DNA from 2 places in the Ferdinandcohnia sp. Marseille-Q9671 genome. Region 1 is predicted to be linked to the other one. Evidence: riboswitches for the same ligand, from Rfam matches in the RefSeq annotation. Region 1 holds a riboswitch; the other holds the start of a gene.
The links. A riboswitch is a leader RNA that binds a small molecule or an ion and turns the genes downstream of it on or off. The one in region 1 is predicted to bind cyclic di-GMP.
Positions count from the first base shown of each region.

Region 2: another riboswitch for cyclic di-GMP. It lies ahead of ACWNMY_RS12995 (diguanylate cyclase domain-containing protein); the one in region 1 lies ahead of ACWNMY_RS03665 (anti-repressor SinI family protein).

Region 1 covers NZ_CDRJTA010000001.1:691,510-696,560, forward strand. The annotation lists gene ACWNMY_RS03655 (DEAD/DEAH box helicase) at 1-1,324, shown strand, start outside; gene ACWNMY_RS03660 (YqhG family protein) at 1,302-2,096, shown strand; cyclic di-GMP riboswitch class I at 2,477-2,565, shown strand; gene ACWNMY_RS03665 (anti-repressor SinI family protein) at 2,599-2,727, shown strand; gene ACWNMY_RS03670 (helix-turn-helix domain-containing protein) at 2,888-3,217, shown strand; gene ACWNMY_RS03675 (hypothetical protein) at 3,460-4,215, opposite strand; gene ACWNMY_RS03680 (ATP-grasp domain-containing protein) at 4,405-5,051, opposite strand, start outside.
Region 2 covers NZ_CDRJTA010000003.1:53,489-58,539, forward strand. The annotation lists gene ACWNMY_RS12990 (ABC transporter ATP-binding protein) at 1-561, opposite strand, end outside; cyclic di-GMP riboswitch class I at 944-1,033, shown strand; gene ACWNMY_RS12995 (diguanylate cyclase domain-containing protein) at 1,153-2,361, shown strand; gene ACWNMY_RS13000 (YxcD family protein) at 2,393-2,680, opposite strand; gene ACWNMY_RS13005 (hypothetical protein) at 2,668-3,108, opposite strand; gene cyoE (heme o synthase) at 3,460-4,362, shown strand; gene ACWNMY_RS13015 (phytoene desaturase family protein) at 4,508-5,051, shown strand, end outside.

The sequences.
Region 1 (5,051 bases):
CGAATTAAATCAGAAGTTTTATATTCCTGCAGTTCAACAGAAAAAAAGTTATATGTGGGAACAATATGATGTGGTTGTTTCTTCTATTGATACAGCAAAACGAAGTCCACATCGAGAAATCGTGTATGAGCAGGATTATGACCTTATCATTATTGATGAAGCACATAAGCTTAAAAATAATAAAACCAAAAACTATGAATTCGTCCAAAATCTAAAAAAGAAGTTTTGTTTATTACTTACTGCTACACCAATCCAAAATAGAATTGAAGAGATTTTCAATCTAGTGTCATTATTAAAACCTGGACACTTAGGGAATCAAGAGAATTTCGAGGAATCGTTCGGAAAGAAAAGTCGTTCGATTGAGGATCATGAGCACTTAAAAGAACTAGTGAACAAGGTTATGATTCGGAACCGTCGAGATGATACGGGAATCGAATGGACAAAACGGAAGGTTGAAGCGGTTACGATTGAGTTCTCCGAAACGGAGCAGGAGCTCTATGATGCCATTACTGCCTATCGTTCAAATATGTCAAACTTTGCATCAAGTATGTTCTCCATTTTAACGTTACAAAGAGAAGCTTGTAGTAGTCGTGAAGCTGTCTATTATACATTGAAAAAGATGCTTGAAAAGAAAAATGAGGATGGCAGTGCCCAGGTACCTGAAGACCTTGTAATGGGACTAATGAAAAAGGTCGAGGGTGTTAGCCAAAATTCCAAAGCTGAAAAAGCGGTTGAATTAATAAAGCAAATCGACGATAAGGTGATTATCTTTACCGAATATCGAGCTACCCAAATGTATCTACAATGGTTCCTTAAGCAAAATGGTATTTCCTCCGTCCCATTTAGAGGTGGGTTCAAGCGCGGGAAGAAGGACTGGATGCGAGAGTTATTCAAAGGTAACTTCCAGGTGCTAATCGCAACAGAAGCCGGTGGTGAAGGGATTAACCTGCAATTCTGTAATCACATAATCAATTATGACCTTCCTTGGAATCCAATGAGACTTGAACAACGCATAGGTCGTATCCATCGTCTTGGGCAAGAAAAGGATGTTCATATATATAACTTTGCAACTAAAAACACAGTTGAAGAGCATATCTTAAAGCTATTATATGAAAAAATTAATCTGTTTGAGCGAGTGATTGGTCAACTCGACGATATTTTAACAAGATTGGACCTTGGAAATATCGAAGACCATATTCAGGATATTATGCTTCGATCACGTAGCGAAGGAGAAATAAAGATTAAAATGGAGAATCTAACATCCATTATTAGCTTTGAAGAACAAAACGGTGGTGAGCAGCATGCAGCAACAGGAAATAGTTAATTTTCTGGAAAAATATTTTGTTTCAAACAACTGTGAAATTCTTGAAAAACAACCTGGACATATGACCGTCCAATTAACAGTTGATATAGATAAGCAATTAATGAACCGTCCCTTCTATTGGACCTATGTTGAAAAAACAGGCGGTACCCCAAATCCGATGAAGCTTACATTAATCACAGACCGGGACAAAACACCTGATAACATAAAGGGGGACTTTATCCACTTCGGAGCTCCCCGCTTACATCAAATTTTTGAGTCTTCCAAAAAACTTGCAAGCTACATTAGGCTCTATCAACAGACAACTCCCGGTATGCAGGGTAACACTCCCCTTTTTCCATGGTTAGGGTTAAATGTGAAGGTTTCATATAAATGTGATCGAAAACGAGATGTATTGATGTCTCTCGGCATACAACTTATAAACGGAATGATTATAGAGGATTTCCAAGAAAAACTTGAACGGTTACCGTTAACACCAAAAATTCCTGATTTAACCTATACGATGTCTCCACTTGTAAAACCACAAAGTGGAGTGAGTCGATTACAGCAATATATCAGAGGGTTTGTTAAGACACAGGATCACTTATGGGCAGATGAAGCTAGAAAACGGTGGGATGAAGACCTTGCTCTTTTAAATGCTTTTTATGAAGGAATCGAAGAAAAACCAGAAAGCTATGAAATTGAAAAAGAAGCACTTAGAGACCAGTACGAACCAAAAGTTCTTGTCGAAATTATCAATGGCGGGTTGTTTTATCTCTGTCAAAATGCTTTATAAAATAGGCCTATCCTCATATTCGAGGGTGGGCTTTTCCTTTTTTGAGGGTGTTTTTTGAAAAATCGTTCGACAATTAACTTGCAATTTACTGGCAATTTTACAATTTACCCCATGTGATTATTGGAATATGTAAACTGAATGAAAAGACATATTAACAATTATAGGTCTTTCACCCCATCCTTCGAGCTTTTATAACAAAATACGATAATATCTAACATATTTTAAGTAGGCGAACAAACAACAAAACTATTTTTGTAAATATTTTGACATCGACATTTTTTTACAGAAATAATATTTTTTATGTTTTATACTTCTAAATGTAATACAAAGGTTCTATACATATAAGGGACTATCGTTATAGGTCAGTCAGCTGGAGTTCAAGCAGATAAAGGCAAACCTATTGAAAAATAGGGACGCAAAGTCACAGGTCTAACGTTGGGTATTCAATTATGATGGCTGGACTGCCTGGAATACAAATTGTATTTTGGGAGGAAAACGAATAATGATTAATGAAGTACAAAACAAAAATGAACAATTGGATCAAGATTGGATTGAACTAATTTTAGAAGCAATGGAGATAGGAATGAGCGTCCAGGATATTCAAGCTTTCCTCCAAAGTAAAACAGCATAACCAACCTTACATATAACAAACCGTACTATAAACTTATACTATTATTATCAAGCTAGAGAACTCGGAACACACCGGGTTCTTTATTTTTTATTTTTTGTTCTTATTATAAAACATTTCTTCATTATATGTTATAATGGGGAAGGGAAGGAAGGTGAAATCAATGATTGGTCAACGCATCAAAACATATCGCTTACAAAAACAATTATCTCTATCAGAACTAGCAGATCGGGCAGGAGTTGCCAAATCATACTTAAGCTCTATCGAACGAAACCTCCAATCGAACCCTTCTATCCAATTTCTAGAAAAGGTTTCTTCGGTCCTCGGCGTATCAGTGAATACATTACTCCATAATGAGGACCACGATACAAAAATAGAAGAACTTGATTCTGATTGGGCCCAACTAGTACAAGAAGCTATGAAATCAGGAGTTTCGAAAGAAGAATTTAAAGAGTTTTTGGAGTTTAACAAATGGAAATCACAAAATAAATAGAAAACGTGCAATATGATCAATCAGAGTATTCATCATATTGCACGTTTTTTTCTGGAATAGTGTGTAATATGACAATGAGGATTCCTTCACCTAAATTATTCATAGCTTTAAACCAAATCGACTCAAAACGTAGATATGACAAATTCCAAACTATTACAAATAAAGAATCTATAAAAAAATAAATCTTAATCAAATAATTCAATCAATGTTGATTCTGATAGGTCCAAGAAACTATATTAAAGTTAACTAGGACAACCTTTTGAAATATTATTAATCCTAGAAGATGTCTCTAAAATTCTCATTACTTCCTCTAGCATCCCTGTGTTAATAATCGACGTTAACTCACTTTGAAATGATCCATTGTTATCAATAATGGTATGTGGAAAAGATTTTATTACTTCATTACATAATTTTTCAATTACTTTTAATTGAAATCTTTGCAACACTTCATCTTTTTCAAAGTCTACTCTTAATTTACCATTGTCTCTTAGGTTTAAACGTTCTAGATCCTTTTCTAATTCGACAGATATATATATATGCCTTACAGGTGAGTTAACCCTTTCATAAAGTTTTCTAATAACGGCTTCAATGTCAACATTCTTATAAGTAACCGACAAGGAAATAGCTGCTTGTATAATTCCTTGATCTGCTATTACAAAATCTTTTTTGTTAGTTTGGTTTACATTTGTAAGTACAAAACAAACATTAACCCATTGTTTTATCACCTCATGATAATTTCTAATAGTGACCCCACTAAACATTGAAAATAAATCACATAAGTAAGCAAAGTTTTTTATCGTAAAAGTGATAGTATTAACAGTTTTTATTACAATCCGTTTTAAGGAACTATACTCATTATTCATATAATAAATATTTTCCTGTATCTCGTAACCATTTTCGTTCAATTTATTTGCAAGCAAATGGGCAATTGTTGTTTTCCCACTTCCCGGCAAACCAAAAAAGTCAACAATAATTCCATGCTTTAGGTCATTTTCCATATTTTTTCTATCGCCTCTCATAATGAAGAGGTTTTCTCTTTGAAAGTATCAACCTCTAACCAAATTTATAGATAGGTTTATTTTCTTCACACTAGCTGAAAAGCCAACTAATCGAATGACTGGTTAATTAATTTAGATAGCTTAGGGATTTTGGTACAGCTCTTGACCCAATTTTTGTATAAGGGATTACTATATACCACTCTCCGCATTAATGATTTGATGACTATCGAACTTAATCAATATGGAGCCTTCCTCATAGTTTCCAACCACTGATTGATTTGGAATACCTTTTAGATTATTAATGATGTTTTTTAGAAAATTCTGTCCTAGTTCATGAGCATGAGGGTACCCTCCCCCAAAACGTGGATTAATTTCCGAAATAAGATACCCAGATGTCGTTTTGAAGCAATCTATATCAATAGGCCCAATCGGTCCCAACGCATCTATTAATCTTTCAACGATGTTAAAAAGCTCCTCGTCCTTGACTGCCATGGATTTATCAGTTTCTCCAGCCCTCATTCTTATTTTTCGCTTTATAAAGATATTTGTAACATGATTATTAAGTAAATCGATATAACAGTCTACACCGTACTCCTCACCTTCAACAAAAGGCTGTATAACAATATCATCATTCGCTTTAAACAAAGCATGGAGTTCTTTAAAAGAATTAATTTTATGAATTCCTAAACTTGCACTACCTTTTCTCGGTTTCAGAATTAATGGAAAATGTATTCTCTCATTCTCTAAGTCTCTTTCAACTTCCTCAATATCAATATAAGAATTTATAAAAGGCAATTGATTTGATTGTAGAAATGTAGAAGTTAAATATTTATCAT
Region 2 (5,051 bases), on a different contig from region 1:
GAGTCGCTGTTGCAGTTCGCGGAGCTCGTATTGCATTTCCGTTCGAAGTTTTAAGTCTAATGCAGATAAAGGTTCATCTAATAAGATAATCTCAGGTTCATTTACAATGGCACGTGCAATTGCAACACGCTGCCTCTGACCACCTGACATTTCATTAATTTCACGGTTTTCATAGCCTTTTAAGTTAACAAAGCTTAATGCTTCCTTCACCTTCGCTTCGATGTCAGCGTTCTTCATTTTCTTAATACGAAGTCCAAATGCTACATTCTCAAAAACGTTTAGATGTGGGAATAGAGCATAATCTTGAAAAACAGTATTAACCTGACGTTTGTTAGCGGGTACAGTGTTTACCTTTTTACCGTTAAAATAAACCTCGCCATTAGAGGGTTCAATAAAACCTGCAATTAATCGTAAAATCGTCGTCTTACCACAGCCAGAAGGTCCAAGAAGTGTATAAAATTTTCCTCTTTCTATTTCAAAACTTACATTATTAAGGACAGCGGGATCGTTGTCATATTGTTTGGTAACATTTTTAAATTGAATAATAGGTATGTTATTCATAGCAACCCCCTTCTTTCTATTAAATATTAAATTTTTCAAGCTGTTTTTATGTCTAGCTCCAGGCGTCATCGGCTTAAGCAAATTGCTTCTTAAGGCAAAAAACGCCTTCGTCTGCACTTTTCTTGTGCTTGTCGCCAAATAGGCGGAGCCATTGTGCATTTCAGACTCAATCCGGCATAATTATACACGAATTGTGAAATAATTCAATAACAATACTAAATGTAATAGATATGACTAAATAAGGAAAGTGATATAGGAGATTTTTCATAGGATATATTTCACATTACTTGGAAAAATAAGTGTTGATTTAATTGACCAAAGTAGAAATAACAAATATAATTAAGTTATAATTTAAAAAATTCATTTTTGATATAACAATAGAATATCGACAAGGCAAATTCATTGAAAGATGAAGACGCAAAACTATAGGGGCTACGTCAAACCAACGTTGACATGCCAGCCAGTTGCCGAGGATAACTCGTAACGCAAAGAAACGTAGATTAATCGGTTGGATTAGTCTTTTTTTTATACCAACTATAGCTACTAGTTTACTAGATTTTTGGATAGAAAAATTTTTGGAAGTGATTACAAATGGATAAAGAGGTCCAAGCTGCTAAAAATCTGAACGTACTAAAGAAATTGAGTGAACTAATTGAGAAGGTTGGTTCTGAGAAAAACCTGATATCTAAGGAGGTTCGTGATTTTTTTGAATGTACGTATCAGGGAAGCGAAGAAAAGGAACAAACTAATGAACTTTTAACGCAGCTCCAGGAAATGAATGAACAAATGGAAAATATGCATTGGATGAATAAGCATTATCGCATCCTACATGAATTTGCCCAAATATGTAGCAAAACATTAAATGAAAGTGTCCTTCTCCAAAAATCGTATGAAATGGTTTCTCAGGTAATGCCTACGGATTCATTTTATATTGCCTTGTATAATCCAGGAGATTCATATGTTCATTTGGTTTTTATTATGGATAACGGAGAGCCAGCTCCACCAAGTATAGTAGAACTTGGTGAGAATTATACGTCAAAGGTAATCAAAACGAGAGAAATCGTTCATTTAAAACAACAAAGTCAAAATCATGAATATGACATGACAATGGGTGAAGGAGAGGAAGACACGAGTTCCTGCCTTTTTGTGCCAGTGGTTATTGATGATCAGGTAAAAGGAGTTATTTCAGCTCAAAGTTTTCGCGATTTTGCCTATCGGAAGGAGCATGAGGACTTACTCCAAATGATTGGAGCACAAGTAATTAACTCAATTGAAACTGCAAGATTATACGAAAAAATCTATACTATGTCGAGAACGGATGAATTAACAGGTTTAAAAAACCATCGGGCATTCCATGAGGATTTAGCACAGTTACTTCGGAGTGGAAATGAAGAAATTACAGTAATGATGATTGACTCCGATGATTTAAAACAGGTGAATGATCAATTTGGTCACGATGCGGGAGATTTATATCTGAAGGTGTTAGCAGATGGAATGAAGTCTGTATGTGATAAATTCATAGAGGGTTATCGTTACGCCGGTGATGAATTTATGATTTTAATCAAGTCTCGAAACGACCAGAGTGTAGAAGGTATTTATTCTAGATTAAAAACGTACTATGTAGAGCATCCGGTTTTACTTGAGGGTGAAAGAATTACTGTATCGATAAGTACAGGTGTAGGTGTGTATCCTCATCATGGGTTAACTGTCGATGCTTTGAAGAAAGCAGCCGATCAAGCGCTATATGCTGCAAAGGAAAGTGGAAAAAACCGTATGATAATAGCGGATATAAAGGCATAAAAAGACTCATCCAAAAAGGATGAGTCTTTATTTAATTGATATGTGCGATTATACCTTCTTCATCATCTAGAACTAGCTTAATCCCTGCATAAGGGTCTTTACCCATAAACTCCCCGAGCAATAGACGAATAGCTTCGATAAGGTTTGCCATGATAAGAACTTGTTTACGCTCGTTTACATAGACCTCTGCAGAAAATCCATAGTCGTCATCATACATAAGCTCAACTTCAACCTCTTCAGGTTTCACTTGCTTCTTCAATCCAATATAGACACATACTGCATTGATGATTTCTTGTTCAGAAAGAATTAGCTTCTCCATGGATCAGTCTCTTTTTTCTTCTTGTCTCTAATAAGAACAAAGATTTTGCGAATGATGGAAAATAGAACATATATCGCTAGAACATTAATCATTAGGCCAAGAAATGAACCGAGTGCTCCCATTCCACCTAAAAGACCGCCGAATAGTAATCCAGCAAGACCACCAAGCATAAGGCCTTTCATTAACCCGCCAGACATTAATCCGCCTTTTGGAGTGGTTGTAGCAGTAGATTTATTCGTAGTAGTGTTGTCCTTTTTCTGTTGTTGGAAGTTTGATTTATTCGTATTACCTATATTATTATTGAAACCTTTTTTACCTGATTTGTACCCCTTCGCCTCAACAGTTGTTGAATGGTCTTGAAAAACAATGTTTCCAACAGGCGAGAGAATAAGTGAAAGTGCTAGAAATGCTGATATTACCTTTTTCATTATTGTATACCTCCATATGTTAGTAAGATTCATTTTATTATTATCCATTATACCCTATCAAGAAGAATTAAGCTTTTGAATCTTCTCTTCTATATACGATGGAAAAGGTAAATGGTTTCGGTTATTTATAAAAAATTAATAAGGTAAATTATGGCTTTAGCGGCCGTGGATTCAACTACCAAAAACAATCCTCAATTCTATATAGAGAATTCGGAACATGATGTAAATTAGTCTAAAATAGTAACGTTATATGGATAACTGGTAATTTTTAAAGTTATTCTGTTTAAAAGTGGTATAGTATACTTTAAGAAAGTGTTCTTAGTAATAGAAGGTAGGAAAGAGGATACCAAAATGAAAACAGAAACAAATAAACAGACAACATCTTTTATGGCTGATCTTAGGTCCCTTTTTAAAGCAGGGGTTTTACTTGCTAACGTACTTCCCGTATTTTCTGGTTTTTGGTTAGCAATTTATTTTACAGGTGCTTCCTTTCAGGAAAATGTGGGATTGTTTCTATCTACGATGCTCGGGAGTACCCTTGTTATGGCGGGAGCCTTAATCATAAATAACTGGTATGATGTTGATATAGATACGGTCATGGATCGAACGAAGAAACGTCCAACTGTAACAGGGCATTTCTCGTTAAAAGCTGTATTAATCTTAGGGATAATATGTACCATTCTAGGTTTTGTACTCTTATCATTTACAACACTAGAGGCAGTCATTTATACATTAGTAGGATGGTTCACTTATGTTGTACCTTATACGATGTGGTCAAAGAGAAAATATACATTTAATACGGTGATTGGCAGTGTATCAGGTGCCGTTTCCCCATTAATGGGATGGGCCGCAGTTGCACCAATTAACCATACAGTTCCAATTGTATTGTTCTTCATTTTATTTATTTTCCAGATGCCACACACGTATGCCATTGCAATCAGAAAGTATGATGAGTACAAGGCTGCGGGTGTTGCAATGCTTCCTGTAGTTCGGGGGATTCAGGTAACAAAGAAGCATTTTTTATTTTATGTCGCCTGTTTGTTTCCGTTGCCTTTCTTTTTAGATGACCTCGGAACAACTTTTATTGTCATCGCAACCTTCCTTAATATAGGGTGGTTGATATTAAGCATTAAAGGTTTTTCAGTAAAAGATGATAATAAATGGGCACGCTGGAATTTTCTATATTCTGTAAATTATATTTTGATTATCTTTTTGTCGATGGTACTTGTGACACTCCCGAAATATATAGGGTAAGAAATGGATAGACCTCGCTGCTTTCTAAGTGGCGGGGTTTTTTGCATGTCGAGGAGACGTAATCTATTGAAAACTCAGAACCTGTTGTCACAAATTCGATTGTTCAATCGTCTTAGGTATAAATCGAACAATGGGAGTGAACAGGATGCAATTAGAAGAAAAAAGATGGGATTGTGTCATTATCGGTAGTGGGGTGGCTGGTCTAACTGCCTCTATATACTTGGCGCGTGCAGGGAAGTCGGTGCTTGTATTAGAAAAATCTAAAAACATAGGTGGGAGAGGAAGAACGACAGAGAAGGAGGACTCCTTTTTAAACCTGGGTCCACATGCATTATATACAAAAGGTAGATCAATGGAGATATTACAGGAGCTGGGGATATATGTTAAGGGAGGTGTCGTTCCCACGAAGGGAAAGATTGTTCAGAATGGCATTTGTTATGATATTCCTGCAACTCCTTATAGTTTGTTAACCAGTCCGCTCTTAAATTGGAAGGCAAAGAAAGAACTACTCACTTTCTTTATCAACTACAAAAAAATAGATACAGAAAACCTTCAACATATACCATTACGTCATTGGGTAGAGCATAAGTTTAAAGATAAAGTGGCACAGCATCTTATTCTAATGCTAACTCGATTATCATCTTATTCAAACGATCCAAATAGATTGAGTGCAGGCGCTGCGTTAAAGC